DNA from 3 places in the Paenibacillus sp. FSL M8-0212 genome. Region 1 is predicted to be linked to each of the others. Evidence: riboswitches for the same ligand, from Rfam matches in the RefSeq annotation. Region 1 holds a riboswitch; each other region holds the start of a gene.
What was found. Region 1 has a riboswitch for cyclic di-AMP ahead of MKX68_RS10510 (C40 family peptidase). Riboswitches for the same ligand answer to the same signal wherever they lie in the genome.

Region 1 (5,858 bases):
GCGCTGGGCGAGGAGTCTGTTATTCCAGTTGGAAGTGGTGTGGTCATCCATGATAAGGAACAGCACCGTATTCATATTTTGATCGGGGAAGAAGAGTTGACATTTGTACCTTTAATTTAGTGTGTTTACATGCATTCTCAGGGGTATAAATGGAATTGGAATTGCCCTCAAAGCCTTATGGTTAGTGGTTCTATGCCATGTAGTTGATTGGATTTTGAAGCTTGTCCGTGGTAAGATGTTAGTCGTGAAATGGGCCAACCGCATGGCGGTGAGCCTGGCCTTTGAGGTTGCTGTTGATAGCGCCGAAGGTGTCGGTGGTTATACGGACTCACGTCTGTAATGTACCATCCTATGGGGAGGAAGATAACGCATGGTTTTTTCGCAAGAGGAAGTCGAAGCTCATCTGGGAAGGCTGGAAGGCTGGGAACTGGAAGAGGGACGGTGGATTGTACGTAAATTCGTGTTCTCCAACTACATGAAAGGGATTGCATTTGTGGATGAGGTCGCTGCGATCTCGGAAGCATTCAATCATCATCCTTTTATTACGATTGATTATACAACGGTTACGCTGCGTCTCACGTCATGGGATGCGGGTGGTATCACATCTGTAGATATCAAGGAAGCAGGGCAATATAACGAAGCTTATGACAAAATGAGGTCGGAATAACGGGTCAGTTATTATCGCGCGGCCAGAAGTGAGTGAACCATACATGTCAGACTATAATCAGAAACAACCTCTTATTGCTGTCGTAGGCAGTCTCAATATGGATCTCGTGGTGAAGACAGACACGATTCCGGAAGAGGGAGAGACGGTGAGCGGTGAGGAGCTGCATTATCTCGCTGGTGGCAAAGGGGCGAACCAGGCTGTTGCCGCTGCGCGTCTGGGTGGACAGACTACGATGATTGGTGCGGTGGGATCGGACGGTTTTGGCGAACGTCTGCTGCACAGTCTGACGGAAAGTGGTGCAGATGCCTCGCAGGTTCGCATATTGGAAGACGCGGTTACAGGGACTGCTTCCATCTGGCTCTCTCGGGGAGACAACCGGATTATCGTTATTCCTGGTGCGAATGGACAAGTGGTGCCTGAGATGCTGGAAGAGGCGGATACGGTAAAAAGCCTGACTGCGGCCGCAGCGGTGCTGCTGCAGCTGGAGATCCCGCTGCCAGCGGTTACCCGCGCCGCCCAACTGGCGGCTGAAGGCAGCGCACTGGTGGTGCTCAACCCGGCTCCCGCGGTGCCGGGTCTGCCCCAGGAGCTCCTGCGGTGCGTCGACGTTGTCACGCCGAACCGCAGTGAGCTTGCCGTGCTTACCGGCCGGGATCATCTCCGGCCGGAAGACCTGGATGCGGCGGTCGCAGAGCTCGCCGCATCCCTCGGGGCCGCTGTCGTCACGACGCTCGGCCCCGAGGGGGCTGTGTACGCGGCGGCGCCTGGCGGCCGCGTACAAGCAGGGCGTGCCGGCGCGTGCCGTGCGCCCGGCTACGCCGTAAGCGCCGTCGATACGACCGGCGCTGGCGATTGCTTCAACGGCGCGTTGGCGGTAGCCCTCGCGCGCGGTGAGACTTTGGACGCGGCCGTAGGCTTCGCCATGGGTGCGGCCGCGTTATCCGTGACGAAGCTCGGCGCCCAGTCCGGGATGCCGTCCGCACGTGAAGTTGAGGCCTTTCTGGCTGAGCATGCCACAGAGGCCTAATAAATTGGTATAACGAAGAGGCTCTTATTCTCCCAAAAGGGGATTAAGCGCCTCTTCGTTATGTGCGTGCACAGATTATTTTTTCTCTGACAGCCACATGGCGATATTTGCAATTTCTTCATCCTGCAGCTTGCCCTTGAAGGAAGGCATACCACCTTTACCTTTGACAATCGTAGAATAGATCTTCTCCAGATCATCCTGGCTACCGATGTTAGCCAGAGCAGGTCCTACGCCACCCTGAAGCTGATCCCCGTGACAGGAGATACAATTGGCTTTGACCAGTGCTTCAGCCTGTCCGGCATCCAATGTTACTTCCGGCATGGTTGGTTTGGCTTCTTCAGCCACTTCTTCTTTCCCTGGAAGCGTAAACATTAAAACAATAGCTAAAGCGCATGCTGCAAAAAATACTCCGCTCATGATCCATTTGTGCATCCCTTATGTCCCCTCCAGAATGAAAGATCATCTAACCTGAAACTATCCATATCATTATAACGGAACCTGTACTGACATCATAGCATTTTGTGGGAATTTTTTGAACTAATCACATAACAAGGGGCAAATTTGGTTGTTTTGCAATGGATTCTAACCGCGAGGCCCTTCATAAACCATACAGTGAAAGGGCTTCAAGCCGGTTGGGGTCTGTCGTTCGTATGTATCCTGGGTGACAAATCCACTCTTCAGATAGACTTGAATGGCACGAGCATTCCAAGTGAGTACTTCCAGATCAATCTCATTCGTGGGATTTCGGCGAATGGCTTCCTGTACAATGGCAGTGACAAAAGCTGTCCCTTGACCCTGACCACAGAGCTCTGGATGCATGCCGAGGCCAATTCGGGTTACCCCTTGAAGTGGGAAGTATTGAGCAAATCCACATATACGATCGTTCTGATCCAGGACGATCGCATACTGCTCCTGCCGCAGCTGTGCATCTCCGAATTCCACTTCCAGAGCTTTCATCTGCTCCCAGGGGAGCCAGCTGTAGATATTGTAAGGTGGGTCATACTGCCAACTGCAGATAAGCTCCGCATGTTCTTCTCGCATGGGTACAACATGAAACGTCACAGGGGCTTTCTTCATACACCTGCATGCTCCTTTCCTTGAAACAGAACTCTTTGTCCACTCTACAAAAGAGCTGTTCATTTAGCAAGTCACTCTTCTCAAGAAAAAAAGTGAAACAAAAGTTCCGGTAATTCCGTTTATATTATAACGGGATGGGTAAAAACATCATAAGGGCACGGACGAACGAACGCAAAATGAACCTGTTGATGTCGCAGGAGATGCCCCGAGTATAACTTGCAACATGAATAAGGATTGAAGCACAAAAAAACCGCCGGATACATTCCTGCGGAGAATGTACCGGGCGGTTCTGTTATGCTTCTTGCTTCGTTCCAGTATGGTTAATGGTTACAGCATCATGTTGCTCAGCTTGTCCCTAGTCAAGGGCCAGTGATTCATATGCGTCCGTGCTCATAATCCGTTTCGCGCCAACATAACGATTGGCCCAATAGCTTTCACTCAATGCACTGATCGTAACGCCTTTGGAAGAAGAGGAGTGTGCGAACTTTCCATCCCCTACAAAGATTCCTACATGAGATACGCCTTTACCTGTTGTATTGAAGAATACCAGATCGCCAGCTCTCATTTCCATGCGGGATACGGAATCGCCCATGTCGAATTGGGAACTGGATTGGCGTGCCAAATCAATACCCAATTTGTCGAATACATACCGTGTAAATCCGGAGCAGTCAAAGCCGTTAAGCGTTGTTCCCCCACTTTTGTATGTAGTTCCCATTGCTGAATCAATTACTGTGTCCATCTTTGAATCTGCGAATGCGCTACCTGCACCAAGCGATAATGCAAATGTGATGCTAAGTACAGCTGCGGTTAATTTCTTCTTGAACAAGAGATATTCCCCTTCCAACGCCTGCGAGGTTAGCTTAAGGATTCGGTTGAAGGTCCCCTATGATCCCTCTGTAGCAAGATCAATTCACCCATAACTGGTTCCCCCGCTTCCCAGGTGCCAGGAATTTGGCTATGCTAGTTATGCACCTGCGAAATCAAGAAATGACGATTTAATTTTAAGTAGTTACAAATATGAATGTAAAGATTACAAAGTTGTTACTAAAAACTCACTGCGATTATTGTAACAGAGGAGTACGGCTTTGGCAACGTTTAGCAACAAATTTAGCAAAAAAAACCTCGACCTTTGACGGGGAAAGGTTGAGGTTTGCCTATTTATAAGTACATATTAGGCCATAAGTTTAACATGTGATGGTAACAATTTTTAAACTATCTGCTCTCACCTTTTGACATTTTGGACTGCCATAATCGGAAATGGCTGCATATTTTCCACAGATTCAATAGACATCTCGCAAGTGGATACGTCTGTTGTAGTATAAGTCCGGTAAGTCCCGTTAATAACCATGAGGCTGAAGTGAATGCCCCGAAGATAAGCAGGTGAACTCCGCCCAGCAGGAGTGCAATACCGATTACGGCGATGAGATGACGCAGTGCAATCCAGAGTGCTTTGAGGGTACCGTGAGCCCCGCCTTCTCCTTCTGGTGCCGAAACACCGAACTGCATGTAGAGCACGGCATGGTGGATGATCCAACCATATACAATCCAGGCAGCAACATAAGGTATACCAGGCAAAAGTAATTGAAGGGAATGAAATCCGTCCATGAGAATCGAGTAAAGCTTCGGTAAGAGCCAGTAGGCGGGCAGAAGTATCAATAATGTACGTATGGTGTGGAGCAGCAGCATCGGTTTCCACAGATTTTTGATTCCGCGGACGAAGGGGATGCGCTCTTCTGTAGAGTTAAAGTGCTGAAGTGAGTAGAGTAGTCCTGCCTGAATGAGGGGGCTGATCAACATGCGAACCAGCAGCATGCCCCCTAGAATCCATAGATAACGATGAACCTCCGGATGGGTAGACAAGTTAAGTTGACTTTCCATTTTGAACAAAAGTGTACTCAGTTCCCCGGCATCAGAATCTGGATAGCGCAGGAGCAGTGGGATGACGGCCGATTGTACCATTCGATAGAAGAAATATCCCCAAATGAGTTGATAGAGAAATAAGAGTGCGGCAATGAACATATGCTGACGGACGAGAAACCAGCCTTCACGTATTTTCGCTTTCACCGTTTCCACCTCACCATGACAGACCTCCGAATATGGCTTCTATTAGTTTGGTTACACTCATGCTCCAGCGGGACTTCGCCCGCTCATCCAGTCCGGATTTCAGGAAATTGTTCATATGGCGGTTCTCCAGCACGATCGTGTACAGGGGATCGGTCATGGCCCAGGATACGGGGGATGTGTGAGTTAATTTATAGGTGATGCGATCTTCTTTGCCATTCCATTGTTTGGTGAGGATATGCCCGTCTTCAAAAGCAATGCGAACAGGAACGGCGTTGTAATCACTTCCTTTTTTTGCGATCGTCACGGATGACTCGTACCATGTTTGACCGTCTTTCTGTACGGGCGTAACACGAATCTGCTCTACAGCAAAGTCAGCCATCCCGTTACCATAGACGTATTGGTCAAAATAATCAGACCAGGAAGTACGGGTCACTTGTTCCACAACGTTCTGAAAATCAGCCGAAGTGGGATGTTTGAAGCGGTACTTCTTCACATAGGTAGAGAGAATGCGTTCCATCTTTTTTGCGCCGACTTGATGTTCGATACCAAGCAATACAAGTTTGCCACGTGTATAGACATTGGCTGCATACTCATTCTGTGAATCGAACTTCCAGGATTCTTGTGTTAAAGATGAAGGAGACGTAATCAGGCCCGATTGTACCGGCAGATTCGGAATCAATCCATATTCCTGCTCCATCAGTTTGTCTTCTGCATAAGAGGTGAACCCCTCATCCAGCCAGGCTTCCTCGAATTCGTTGCTGGCAACCATACCGTAGAAGTACTGGTGTCCGATCTCGTGGACTACGGTACGTTCCAGGTCATAACCTGGGGTAGTATCATCGGCTCCAAAGGCCGTAACTAGCGTAGGGTACTCCATACCTCCAGCACCGTTCCCCGCTTTGGGTGGAACTACGATGGATAAGGTAGCGTAAGGATATGGGCCAAACCATTTGCTATAATTGGCTAGTGCGGCCTTCGCGGCGTAGAAATAACGTTCTTTCAGATCCTGATGAGCAGGGTCCA
Region 2 (5,858 bases), 2.2 Mb from region 1:
CCAGAATGAGTGACCCCGCTGAGCAAAAACGAATCGCCCAATCTATTGCCAACGGCATTATTTATTATCTGTCGGTAGTGTAGGAGCAGAATGCCATTGCCACACATCTCGAACCAGATCACCGATTCCTACAAATTGAACCTGATTTTGCAGACGGGAGACGGATTCACGAATCACTGCGGATGTGTTCATTCCCGTTTGACCGACATGACCAATGACAACACAGATATCCTTGTCGATTGCACGCTGAGCTGCCAGATCCATTTGCTTGCGAATATGTTGCTTCGAGTTTTGATCATCCAGGAAAATGTCATTACCTACAGGTGGCATATTTTTGGATATGGCCAGTTCCCCCACCACCGAGCGAAAGTTCGTACGGCTGTCCACAAAGAAAAGGCCCCGCTCCTTGCATACATCGAGCACAATGGACATGATGCGTTTGTCTGAAGTAATTTTGGAACCCATATGATTGTTCATGCCAATTGCGTGGGGCACATCATCAATCGCTTTCTCCACTCGTGAGCGGACTTCTTCATCTGTTAGATTGGATGTGATTGCACCAGGGCCCAGCCATTCAGGTCGTCCTTTCTTGGGTTCCATGGGCATGTGCACAATCACATCCATCCCCTTTTCATGTGCAGCCATCGCATCTTTCTTCGTTGTTGGCAAAAAAGGCATGACCGCTACCGTTAGTTTAACTGGCATCGCCAAGATCTCTGCCGTACCCTTCATGTCATTACCAACATCATCGATGATAATCGCTAACCGTTTGTGATTCGATGTAGACTCTGAAGCTGCCGCTGTAGGCCCTCCTGCCGATATGCCTGCGCAAAACACAATCAAAAATGCCATGATACCTGCAATGAATCGATAAATCTTTCTCTGTACCTTCATCATGATTCCCTCCCAGTAACTTCTGTGATCTCATTGTTTGATAATGAAGGGAGGAATATGTAAGCCAAAGCCTTCCTTAATAACAATATCCCCGCCATTGGAGACCTCTATCTCAAGCTAAGCCCCCCATCATTCCAGTTTTCCTTTTGCAATCAGACAAGAACTGTCATTGAATAGTTAGAAAATAGAGATTAATTAGAAAAAATACTGTAATTTGTCAGGTTTTCAGTTTAGGAATTATTTAGTAGAATCAACAAATGAAAGAGGTTCTATGCTTCATTTCTATCCTATGATTTATGGAAGGAGGTTTTGAAAGGGTTTACATAAAATAAATGCCAGTCAATCCGCTATTCTTGTTTGTTTTCCTGGTCGCGGTTTCTCTATGTAACCATTTACCATTATCGAGGAGGATGAAAGTAGTGAAATTCAAATTCAAAAAGACGATCAATGTTTTATTGGCCTGCTTAACAGCTCTGCCCCTCATGTTAAGTCCTACACAAGTTTCGGCGGCAAGTGATGCCAACATTAATTTGTCCTCAGAAAAACAACTGATCAAGGGCTTTGGGGGCATTAACCTTCCTGCCTGGATTGGTGATCTGACTCCCGCTCAACGTGAAACTGCATTTGGTAATGACCAGAATCAGTTAGGCTTTTCAATTCTCAGGATCTACGTCGATCCAGATTCTAATAACTGGTATCGTGAAGTTGCCACAGCCAAACGGGCTATTGAAAAAGGGGCTATCGTATTTGCATCCCCATGGAATCCTCCAAGCAGCATGGTTGAAACATTCAACCGCAATGGGGACACCAATGCCAAACGTCTGAAATACGACAAATATGCCGCATATGCGCAACATCTGAACGACTTTGTAACCTACATGAAAAATAACGGCGTAGATCTGTATGCCATTTCTGTGCAAAATGAACCGGATTATGCTCATGACTGGACCTGGTGGACTCCACAAGAGATCCTTCGCTTCATGAAAGAAAATGCCGGGTCCATTCAAGGTACTAAGGTCATGGCGCCTGAATCGTTCCAGTACTTAAAGAACATATCCGACCCAATCCTGAATGATCCGCAGGCACTTGCCAACATGGACATTCTGGGAGCACATACGTACGGAACCCAAATTTCGAACTTTGCCTACCCTCTCTTTAAGCAAAAAGGAGCCGGTAAAGAACTGTGGATGACTGAGGTGTATGTTCCGAACAGTGACAACAACTCAGCTGACCGCTGGCCTGAAGCACTGGAGGTTTCCTATCACATGCACAATGCCATGGTAGAAGGTGATTTCCAGGCTTATGTGTGGTGGTACATTCGCAGACAGTATGGTCCGATGAAAGAGGACGGTACCATAAGCAAACGCGGGTATAATATGGCCCATTTCTCCAAATTTGTACGCCCTGGCTATCTCAGAGTGGATGCAACCAAGAACCCGGATACAAACACATTTGTTTCTGCATACAAAGGTGATAACAAAGTTGTCGTCGTGGCAATTAACCGTGGAACTTCAGCCACAAGCCAAAAATTCGTTCTGCAGAATGGTAATGCCTCCACTGTGTCCTCATGGATTACGGACAGCAGTCGAAACCTGGCAAGCGGAACCCTGCTTACCGTATCCAATGGAGCCTTCACGGCACAGCTCCCGCCTCAGAGCGTAACAACATTTGTTGCCAACATTACTGGCGGAAATAGCGGCGGGAATACAGGCAGTGGCACTACGTATGAAGCTGAGACCGGAACATCACTTACGGAAGCTGCCATTGAAACAATCTACCCCGGTTACACTGGCTCCGGGTATGTTAACTTCAATGCGATGACTGGTTCAGCCATTCAATGGAACGGCATTAATAATGCTACAACAGGTACCAAAAACGTAAAGTTTCGTTATGCGCTGGAAAGTGGAACACGGAACCTCGACATTTTTGTTAACGGAACCAAAGTTATCAGCAACGAGCCCTTTCCGGCTACGGGAAGCTGGTCCACTTGGGTTGAAAAAACAATACAGGTCCCCATGAACACGGGGACCAATACATTGAAAGTGGTTACCACCGGATCGGAAGGACCGAATATTGACAGCATTAATGTTACCGCAGCGCAATAAACGTTCCTTAGGGTGATGGAAGACATTTGCTGTACATGCAGCTAAGCACTAACCTCTTGGATACTCAAGTCTAAAGTTAGTGTTATATCAAAAAATGCAAAAAAGACTCCTTAAGCGTTAGCTTAAGGAGTCTTTTTGTTAGATGCGGTCGAGAGGACTCGAACCTCCACGGGGGGTTAGCCCACACGGACCTGAACCGTGCGCGTCTGCCAATTCCGCCACGACCGCATATTGTATCTCCGCCATCAATATCGGCGACAAGAAATAATATATCATGCGGAATCTATCATGTCAACACTGAAAATAATAACAATAAAACCCGAACCAGACGTCCATCGATTCGGGCTTTACCTTTAACTACAAATTAAAGCTTGGAAGGCCAGTTGCCATACCATGCATAACCGCCTCTTCTTTCTTTATCAATATCACTTAATTTGTATTTAACTACCCCGTCGCGACCAATAAAGATTGGTTTATCTGTTCCGATCTCATAGAAGCGTGCCCAAATCGGTGCAGCTTTGGAATCAGCAATAATTTTACTATCTCCATTAGCTCTTTCATACTTGTAACCCGTAATTTTCACCTTGTTAAACCAAGCCTCCGCTCCTTTAATGGATGCTGTGATTTTAGAGTTAGCAGGTCTCGTTTTCAGGAATTTAACGATTGTTACACTTTCTCCAGCTGTCAGCGATGGCACTTCGTAGATTCTTGCGCTCGCTGGTTTAAGGGAACTGGAATCATGTTGTTGTCCCCATGCTGTCAGCTTACCACCTGAAACGACTTGTGTATTCAGAATCGCCTCCACACCTTTGGCAACTGAATTTTTACTGCGGTTAGCAAGTGTGCTGTCGATAAACGAGAAATCACCTTTGCGTGTCGCTACTTCATCGAGCATGATCATTACATTAATCATGGCATCATCATTGTAGGTAATATGTTTGTGATATCCGGAGCTTTGGTAGACTTGTGGCCATCCGCCGTTTGAATACTGCATGTTGATCAAAAAGTTAATTCCTTTGATTGCAGCTGTGGAGTATCGCGGATCATTCGTCTTTTTGAATTCCTTCGCCAATCTTCTAATTTCTGAGTATGTAGCCTTGTTGTCTATCGTGGACTTCGCCCACTCTCCACTTGTCTGTTTATAATCTTTTCTCCAACCTCCATCCGGCAGCTGGTTCTTCAAAATATCAGAAATACTCGCTGTAGTACCCGATGCATCCGCAGCAGATACCGTCCCTACAGGGAGAACTGCCATTCCAACTGCTGAGAACACCATCGTACATGCCAGGACAAAAGTAATTATTTTCTTCGCTTTCAAATGTAACACTCTCCTATGTTCGTTTTTATAAATCTGCCACTTCTACTTTACCTATGATAAGTGTCCCCAAACCTCCTTTATTTGTATTTATCGCATAATAAAATCAATTTTAATCCAATATGTGGATTGGATATTCAGATAATATGCAAAAAATCGATTTTTGTCAATATATGCAACTTAATGAATATAATATCTCTAATTCTACATAACGGAATAGTTCTTTTAACTCATGACAAACCTATTTATTTATCCAAATTCGTCTTAAGCGAATCAATAATGACGTTTTTGTCATGAATGATACCCAAACTTGATCCCTTCTTTCATATAAAAACCTTAATTCCGCTAACATTGAGGTATTACGAAGGGTTTTAAATGGGTTTGACAATTACGCATTTATGCAATATAGTTTCAAATAGTTACAAAAACTTAATTATTCATTGCCGAGTTTCATGTTTGAAAACGGGGGAACCAATTTGGGTGAATTATTCTTATACATAGGAAATATAGGGAACCTTCTACCGAACCCTTAGCTAACTCCGTAGGCATCGAAGGGAGAACATTGATTTTGAAAAAACTGATTATCTCCATTTTTGGAGCAGCTGTATTATTTACATCCGGGGCAACAAGCACAGAGGCAAGCAGTATCAACTCCGTAGTGAACAACATGACAGGTATTCCTTACAAATGGGGTGGCACGACTGTAGCCGGCTTTGACTGTTCTGGTTTTATGAGATATCTTTTCAACAAATACAGCATTGAATTGCCACGTACTTCTCAGCAGCAAGCCAAAGCAGGTACTCCGGTAGCCAAAAGCAATGTTCGGACAGGTGATCTGGTGTTCTTTAATACAACAGGCAAAGGCATTTCACATACAGGTGTATATATCGGCGGCGGACAATTCGCTCATGCCTCCAGCAGTAAAGGTGTAAGCATCACAAAGTTATCGAATCCATACTTCAATGACCGCTATGTAACAGCACGTCGGGTAACTGGACAGTTTATGTATGATAAAATGTTAGGTAAAATGTAATTCACATACAAAAAGGCATCGGTTATTAACCGAATGCCTTTTTTGTTTAACCATTTTTTGTCTTCAACTACTTTCTTAAACAATGTAAAATGTTTTAGGAAATAAAAGGAGATGAGGAGAACAATTGAAAAAGTTAATGTTTGTTTTAAGTTTTGCTATTTTAGTAATAGGTAGTTTAGGATGCAGTAGTGAGAACGAAAAAGATTTTAGAGATGTTTCATGGGGTACCAAGATCGACAAAGTCATTTCAACTGAAGAAAAGAAAGGTAACTCAGGTTATGAAGAGGACGTACATAATGAACATGAGAAAAGTATCGAATATTCTAATCTTGTAGTTCTGGGTAAGAAAGCAGATGCTAAATACGTTTTCACTGATTTATTAGACAATGATAGCATTCTGGAAATGATGGAAGAAGGAAAGGAATTATCAGAGGAATTAAATAACCCCAATACAACAGAAACAAGGAAAGAAGAGATATACAAAATAATGGACCAGCGCCTTGAAGAAATG
Region 3 (5,858 bases), 3.1 Mb from region 1:
CGCAGGTTATCTGCAGAAGCCTTGTTTTGGTCATAGCTGGTTTTGTACTCAGCCATCTTCTCTTCAGCAGCCTTTTTCTCTTCCAGAGCACGTCGAGCCAAATCCAGATTCTGAGCACGTGCCGCCGTATGCGCCTGCTCTTCACGTTTCTTTACAAGTGCTTCCTGCTCTTCGAATAACTGCTTGAATTTCTTCTCAATGGCGATCTGTTGAGCTACTGCTTTCTCCGCATCTTCCAGGTCCTCTTGCATGTCACGGATATATTGGTCCGTCATCTTGATTGGATCTTCCGCCTTGTCAATAATGGCGTTAACGTTAGACATTGTTAAATCACGCAATCGTTTGAAAATGGACATTATGTTATTCCTCCTAGTCGATATTACATCGTATATAAACATACATACGTAACAATCTACAACTCGTTTCAATTTTAGCAAATAAAATCAAAACATGCGATTGCTCTTTATGTTAGGAAGATCGTTTATCCTTGTTCAGATGATCCTCCATCAGCCTCTCTGCAGTCTGCACGATTTCGTCGATCTGCATCCGCGTGATGGAATCAAAATGGATACCCATGATCACCGTAACGGTTACTTTCAGCTGCAGGGCAGCCTTTCGGGCAAGTCGCTCACACAGCTCTTGTTCCTTATGCCCAGGAATATGTACCGTCGTCCCGCTTACGCGCTCATGATCCACGTAGAACGTGGCTACGGCGCCAATATGCGCCTTTCCTCCGGTAACGAGAAAAACCTTATCCTCTCCTGCTTCAATCACCTGTAAACGTATGGATTTCAAATCATATGTACTCATATCCTATCCACCTATCCTTTTCTATATGTTATATATGGAGGAATTATGGCTGTCATAAGCTAAATCCGCAATGAAACTTCTCACACTACGCATATTTTATGGAACCCCCGGGCATACCAAGGAGAACGTCATTTTGGAAAAGGAGGCTGTTATTATGCGCGTACGCCTCATTATGCTGATGGTTATCGTTATTTTTCTCGGGGGATATCATGCTCCAGTTTCATCGCGGGATGTTTCAAGCCCGTCAATTGAATCAGTATCAGGTTCGGATTCTGCTGAAGAAGAACAACTGACATTGGGACAGTTACGTCAAAAATATGCCGATACGTTCAAAACCAATGGTCCTTCAACAAAGAAGGTTGCACTGACTTTTGATGATGTACCTGATCCACGGTTTACTCCACAAGTGCTGGATGTATTGAAGAAATACAATGTCAGAGCTACATTCTTCATCGTGGGTAGTCGTGCTGAGAAACATCCGGATCTGGTGAAACGCATCGTTAAGGAAGGGCATATGGTTGGTAATCACAGCTACAATCATCCTGAATTCAGTAAGCTGTCGATGAATGCCTTTCGCAAACAAATTTTACATACCGGGGATATTATTCGACATTTAGCGGGATATACGCCCAAGATGATTCGGCCGCCTTATGGAGACATTAATGAAGAACAGCTGCAATGGGCTGCTAGACAACACTATAGCATTGTGAACTGGAATGTTGACTCACTGGACTGGAAAGGCCTCTCCAAGGAAGAGGTGAAGGATAACATCCTATCTGCTGTGAAACCTGGCTCCATCGTTCTGCAACATGCAGGAGGCGGTGTGGGATCTAACCTGAACGGTACGATTGAGGCATTGCCTGAAATCATTGAAGAACTGCGTAACCGGGGATATGAACTGGTCACCTTGGACGAGATGTTGGGATTGCCAAAGGCCAAAGATTAGGATGACCGTGATAACAAATAAATGCGAATATTAAAAGGGTGCTGTTCAATCGCAGATTAGCGACTGGCAGACACCCTGTTTGAATTCATTTTAAATGTTATGATCTCTCTACTTCAGAATGTACAGCTCGATATCCTGAAAACCAAATGTGCTTACAGACTGTTTGCTACCCGGGATAAAGATATCAATTCGGTGACCCTTGATTGCACCGCCCACATCACGAGCTGTAGCTACAAAAGCCTGTTTTGGCAATCCCGGATGGCTGTGACCGGTTACCAGTACTTTGGTTCCGAGTGGAATCACACTTGGATCAACTGCGATCGTACCCAGTTCAAGATCATTGCCGAAGTAATCCACAGCACCCCATCCTCCATTTTCAGACGGATCTGCAGAGTATGCCGTTGCTTTTACGTTCACAGCTTTGCTGTAATCGAATGTTTTACCCCAAGCCTGAACAACTTTGTTATCTGTGTTAACATCCAAGCTTGCTGTAGTAACAGTCTTCGCTTGGGTCTTGCTCTCCGTTGCCGCAGCTGCTGCTACATTGTTTGCCTTACCGGGAATCGTAATTTTCAAACCACCATAAATGTTGTAAGGCGAAATGTCGTTGTTTGCTTTAACCAACGTGTTGATTGCTACTCCATATTGTTTTGATAAGGTGTAGAAGGTATCCCCTTCTTTGGCCACATGAACTGAATCGGCGTGAGCCGGAACGGCTTGAATGAGCATTGCTGTTGTCAATAATGCTACTGCTGTTTTGGCTATACGTTTCTTGTTAATCATGGTCTTCCTCCCTCATTGTGCCTGCGAAGTTAGTTGTCGGATTCGGATGAGGAGCCCACCCTATAGGTTCTTCATTACATTTGAAACGTTATGTACCCCTAATTCACCCCAAGCAGTGTGCTGTAGATCTTCCCCCTGCACAATCTGCATCGTTACATCCCCCGCACTTCCTGTCCGGAAGTTTCGGCAGAGTTCAATATATCACAATTTTGTAACCTGAACTTGTAGTAATTCTTACCAAATGGTTTTAACATGTAAGCATATGTAAGAATACAGGATACTTTAGAAATGTTGGACGACCCGATTCCTTTACATTTGGTAACAGAAAAGTTACTTTTCAAATCTATAAATGATTAATGCGCACAAAAAAATAGCGTTACCGACTCGAAGTCAGTAACGCTATTTGACACTTCATTTAGAGTACTTTGGCAAGAAAATCACGTGTACGTGAATTTTTGGGTGCTCCAAACACCTCATCAGGTGTTCCCTCTTCCACAATAACCCCGCCATCCATGAACAGGATCCGGTCTCCCACTTCACGTGCAAAACCCATCTCATGTGTTACGATGACCATCGTCATCCCGCCTTCTGCAAGACGTTTCATGACATCCAGCACTTCGCCAACCATCTCGGGGTCCAGTGCGGAAGTAGGCTCGTCAAACAGCATCACATGCGGCTGCATGGCCAATGCTCTAGCAATGGCGATCCGCTGCTTCTGTCCACCGGACAGCTGATTCGGGAATGTATCTTTTTTATCGTACAAGCCCACGGTGTTAAGCAGATCAGCGGCAATTTTCTCCGCTTCCTGAGTCGATTGTTTCTTCACTTTAATCGGAGCAATCGTGATGTTTTGCTGTACCGTTTTGTGTGGGAACAGGTTGAAATGCTGGAACACCATGCCCATTTTCTCACGAGTTGCATTAATGTTGTGCTTGGGGTCCGTAATTGACACACCTTCAAAATCAATCTCTCCTGAGGTAGGCTGTTCCAGCAGATTCAGACAACGCAAGAAAGTACTTTTACCTGAACCGGAAGGACCGATGACGACGACTACCTCACCTTTACCAATCGTCACGTTAATGCCCTTAAGCACATCGTTATTTCCATAAGATTTGTGTAATTGTCTAACGTCTATCACTTGCACTCAACTTCCTTTCCAGTCGTCCCAGCAGCTTGGACAAAATGAACGTTAATACAAAGTAGATGGCTGCTGCAATCAAAAATGGACTCAAGCCTTGATACGTAATGTTTTTGACCACACTTGCCTGATACATAATGTCCACCATACCGATAACCGAGATAATGGAGGATTCCTTGATGATGGTAATGAATTCATTACCGATCGCAGGTAATACAGCTTTGAAGGCCTGTGGCAATATGATATAACGCATCGCATCGCCTCTTCCCATACCTAAGGAACGAGCTGCCTCCAACTGACCACGATCCACACCTTGGATACCTGCACGGAAAATCTCCGCCAGATAGGCACCACTATTGATTGAAAGTGTAATGATACCTGCCTGAAGTGCAGTAAAGTTAATGCCAAAGCTCAGAGAAAAACCATAGTAAATAATCATTAATTGTACCAGCATCGGTGTGCCACGAATCACTTCAACGTATGCTGTACCAATCCAGCGCAAGATTGCGGCGTCATGCAAACGGAACAAACAGATGATCAATCCAATAATTACCCCGAAGATAACCCCAAGTGCAGACAACAGAAGTGTGTATCCTACACCTGTAGCATAGAAACTTTTGTACTCCCAGAATACTTGGAAAATATTTTGTGATTTGTTCGCTTTATCCGCCATCAAGAGGCTGGCGTCCGTCACCATCTGATTGATTTTATCTTCACTTTTCAATCGTTCCAGTGTTCCATTTACTGCAGCCAGCAGCTCGGTATTACCTTTACGAATCCCGATTGCCGCTTCTGCTTGCTCTTCGTCCGGAACAGCAGCAGCAAGTCCAATGATATCGTCCAGATAACCTGCAGCAACGGTATCTTCAACGATTGCCGCGTCAATGCGTTTTGTTTGCAGTTGAAGCACGATATCCGAGATTTTATCAAGCGCAGTAAGCTTCGCTCCTGGAATACTCTGTCCGATCGTTTCCTGAATGGAGCCTTTCTGAACGCCAATCTTCGCATTTTCAAGTTCTGCCATGGTTGGATATTTGTCTTTATCCACATTGCGAACCATAATCACTTGTTTTGATTTATAATAGGTGTCGGAAAAATCGATACTTTTCTTCCGCTCATCCGTCGGCGTCATACCTGAAATCACCAGATCAACACGCCCGCTCTGCAACGAAGGCAGAAGACCGTCAAAGCCCATATCCTCAATCACAAGCTCAGCGCCAAGATCTTTGGCAATCTCTTTAGCGATCTCAATATCGAAGCCGACAATTTCATCTTTGCCATTAATCACTTTATGGAATTCGTATGGTGCAAAATCGGCACTTGTACCGAGCACCAGTTTTTTACTGCTTGAATTATCTGTAGTTCCACTTGCAAGTGCCACAGGAACGGCAGTCGTCAGCAGAATAACAAAGGTCAACAGCATCATGGTGTAACGACTTATTAATTTCAACCTTTTCTCTCCCCTTACAATACTTTGTATGCTTCTCTCATGTTGATGACTGAGTCATTATAAAGTACAATGCATGATTATGCAATGCATTTTGACATTACAAATCTTGACTTGTTTCTGAAAAAATAAAGCAAACATGATATAATCAATGAATTATTTTCATTTTTGCATAAGGAGTTTACTAATGACATCTAACAAATCACAGATACTGACGGTTATTGATCAATATGCTTCCCGTTTTAAAGCCATTTCATCATATATCGGTGCCAATCCCGAACTGGGAAATGAAGAGTTCCTTGCTTCTGCTCGTCTAAAAGAAGAACTGGTCTACCACGGTTTCACTGTAGAGGCTCCAATCCTTGGACTGGAGACAGCCTTTATCGGAACCTATTCAGCCGCCAAACCCGGCCCTACCATTGCTTTATTGTGTGAATATGACGCCTTGCCGGAGATCGGTCACGCTTGTGGTCACCATCTGATCTGTATGATGAGTCTTGGAGCTGCTGTTGGGCTGAAATCCATTCTGGATGAAGTAGGTGGAACCATTAAAGTGTTTGGTACCCCTGCTGAAGAGACACGTGGTGCCAAAGTACCGATGGCGGAAGCAGGTTTGTTCGATGACTGTGATGTCGCTCTCATGGCGCATCCGTATTATGCCTACGAAAAGTCCGGCAGCTCACTGGCTATTGATGCTGTGCAATTTGAATTCCATGGCCGATCTTCACATGCTG

Region 2: linked by a shared signal. The riboswitch ahead of MKX68_RS00650 (C40 family peptidase) and the one ahead of MKX68_RS10510 (C40 family peptidase) in region 1 are both predicted to bind cyclic di-AMP.
Region 3: linked by a shared signal. The riboswitch ahead of MKX68_RS24010 (3D domain-containing protein) and the one ahead of MKX68_RS10510 (C40 family peptidase) in region 1 are both predicted to bind cyclic di-AMP.

The regions. Positions count from the first base shown of each region.
Region 1 is NZ_JBBORP010000001.1:2,357,234-2,363,091, reverse strand. Features, by position in the region: gene MKX68_RS10540 (hypothetical protein) at 1-120, shown strand, start outside; gene MKX68_RS10535 (hypothetical protein) at 185-340, shown strand; gene MKX68_RS10530 (4a-hydroxytetrahydrobiopterin dehydratase) at 371-667, shown strand; gene rbsK (ribokinase) at 711-1,694, shown strand; gene MKX68_RS10520 (c-type cytochrome) at 1,770-2,126, opposite strand; gene MKX68_RS10515 (GNAT family N-acetyltransferase) at 2,277-2,771, opposite strand; gene MKX68_RS10510 (C40 family peptidase) at 3,127-3,597, opposite strand; cyclic di-AMP (ydaO/yuaA leader) riboswitch at 3,601-3,738, opposite strand; gene MKX68_RS10505 (hypothetical protein) at 3,984-4,835, opposite strand; gene MKX68_RS10500 (M1 family metallopeptidase) at 4,846-5,858, opposite strand, start outside.
Region 2 is NZ_JBBORP010000001.1:158,897-164,754, forward strand. Features, by position in the region: gene MKX68_RS00625 (N-acetylmuramoyl-L-alanine amidase family protein) at 1-83, shown strand, start outside; gene MKX68_RS00630 (divergent polysaccharide deacetylase family protein) at 58-894, opposite strand; gene MKX68_RS00635 (carbohydrate-binding protein) at 1,305-2,999, shown strand; tRNA gene MKX68_RS00640 (tRNA-Leu) at 3,143-3,227, opposite strand; gene pelA (pectate lyase) at 3,364-4,317, opposite strand; cyclic di-AMP (ydaO/yuaA leader) riboswitch at 4,746-4,877, shown strand; gene MKX68_RS00650 (C40 family peptidase) at 4,883-5,347, shown strand; gene MKX68_RS00655 (hypothetical protein) at 5,472-5,858, shown strand, end outside.
Region 3 is NZ_JBBORP010000001.1:5,446,484-5,452,341, reverse strand. Features, by position in the region: gene MKX68_RS24025 (PspA/IM30 family protein) at 1-356, opposite strand, end outside; gene lpdD (prenylated flavin chaperone LpdD) at 469-810, opposite strand; gene MKX68_RS24015 (polysaccharide deacetylase family protein) at 965-1,756, shown strand; gene MKX68_RS24010 (3D domain-containing protein) at 1,865-2,539, opposite strand; cyclic di-AMP (ydaO/yuaA leader) riboswitch at 2,542-2,738, opposite strand; gene MKX68_RS24005 (amino acid ABC transporter ATP-binding protein) at 2,955-3,677, opposite strand; gene MKX68_RS24000 (ABC transporter substrate-binding protein/permease) at 3,664-5,127, opposite strand; gene MKX68_RS23995 (M20 family metallopeptidase) at 5,312-5,858, shown strand, end outside.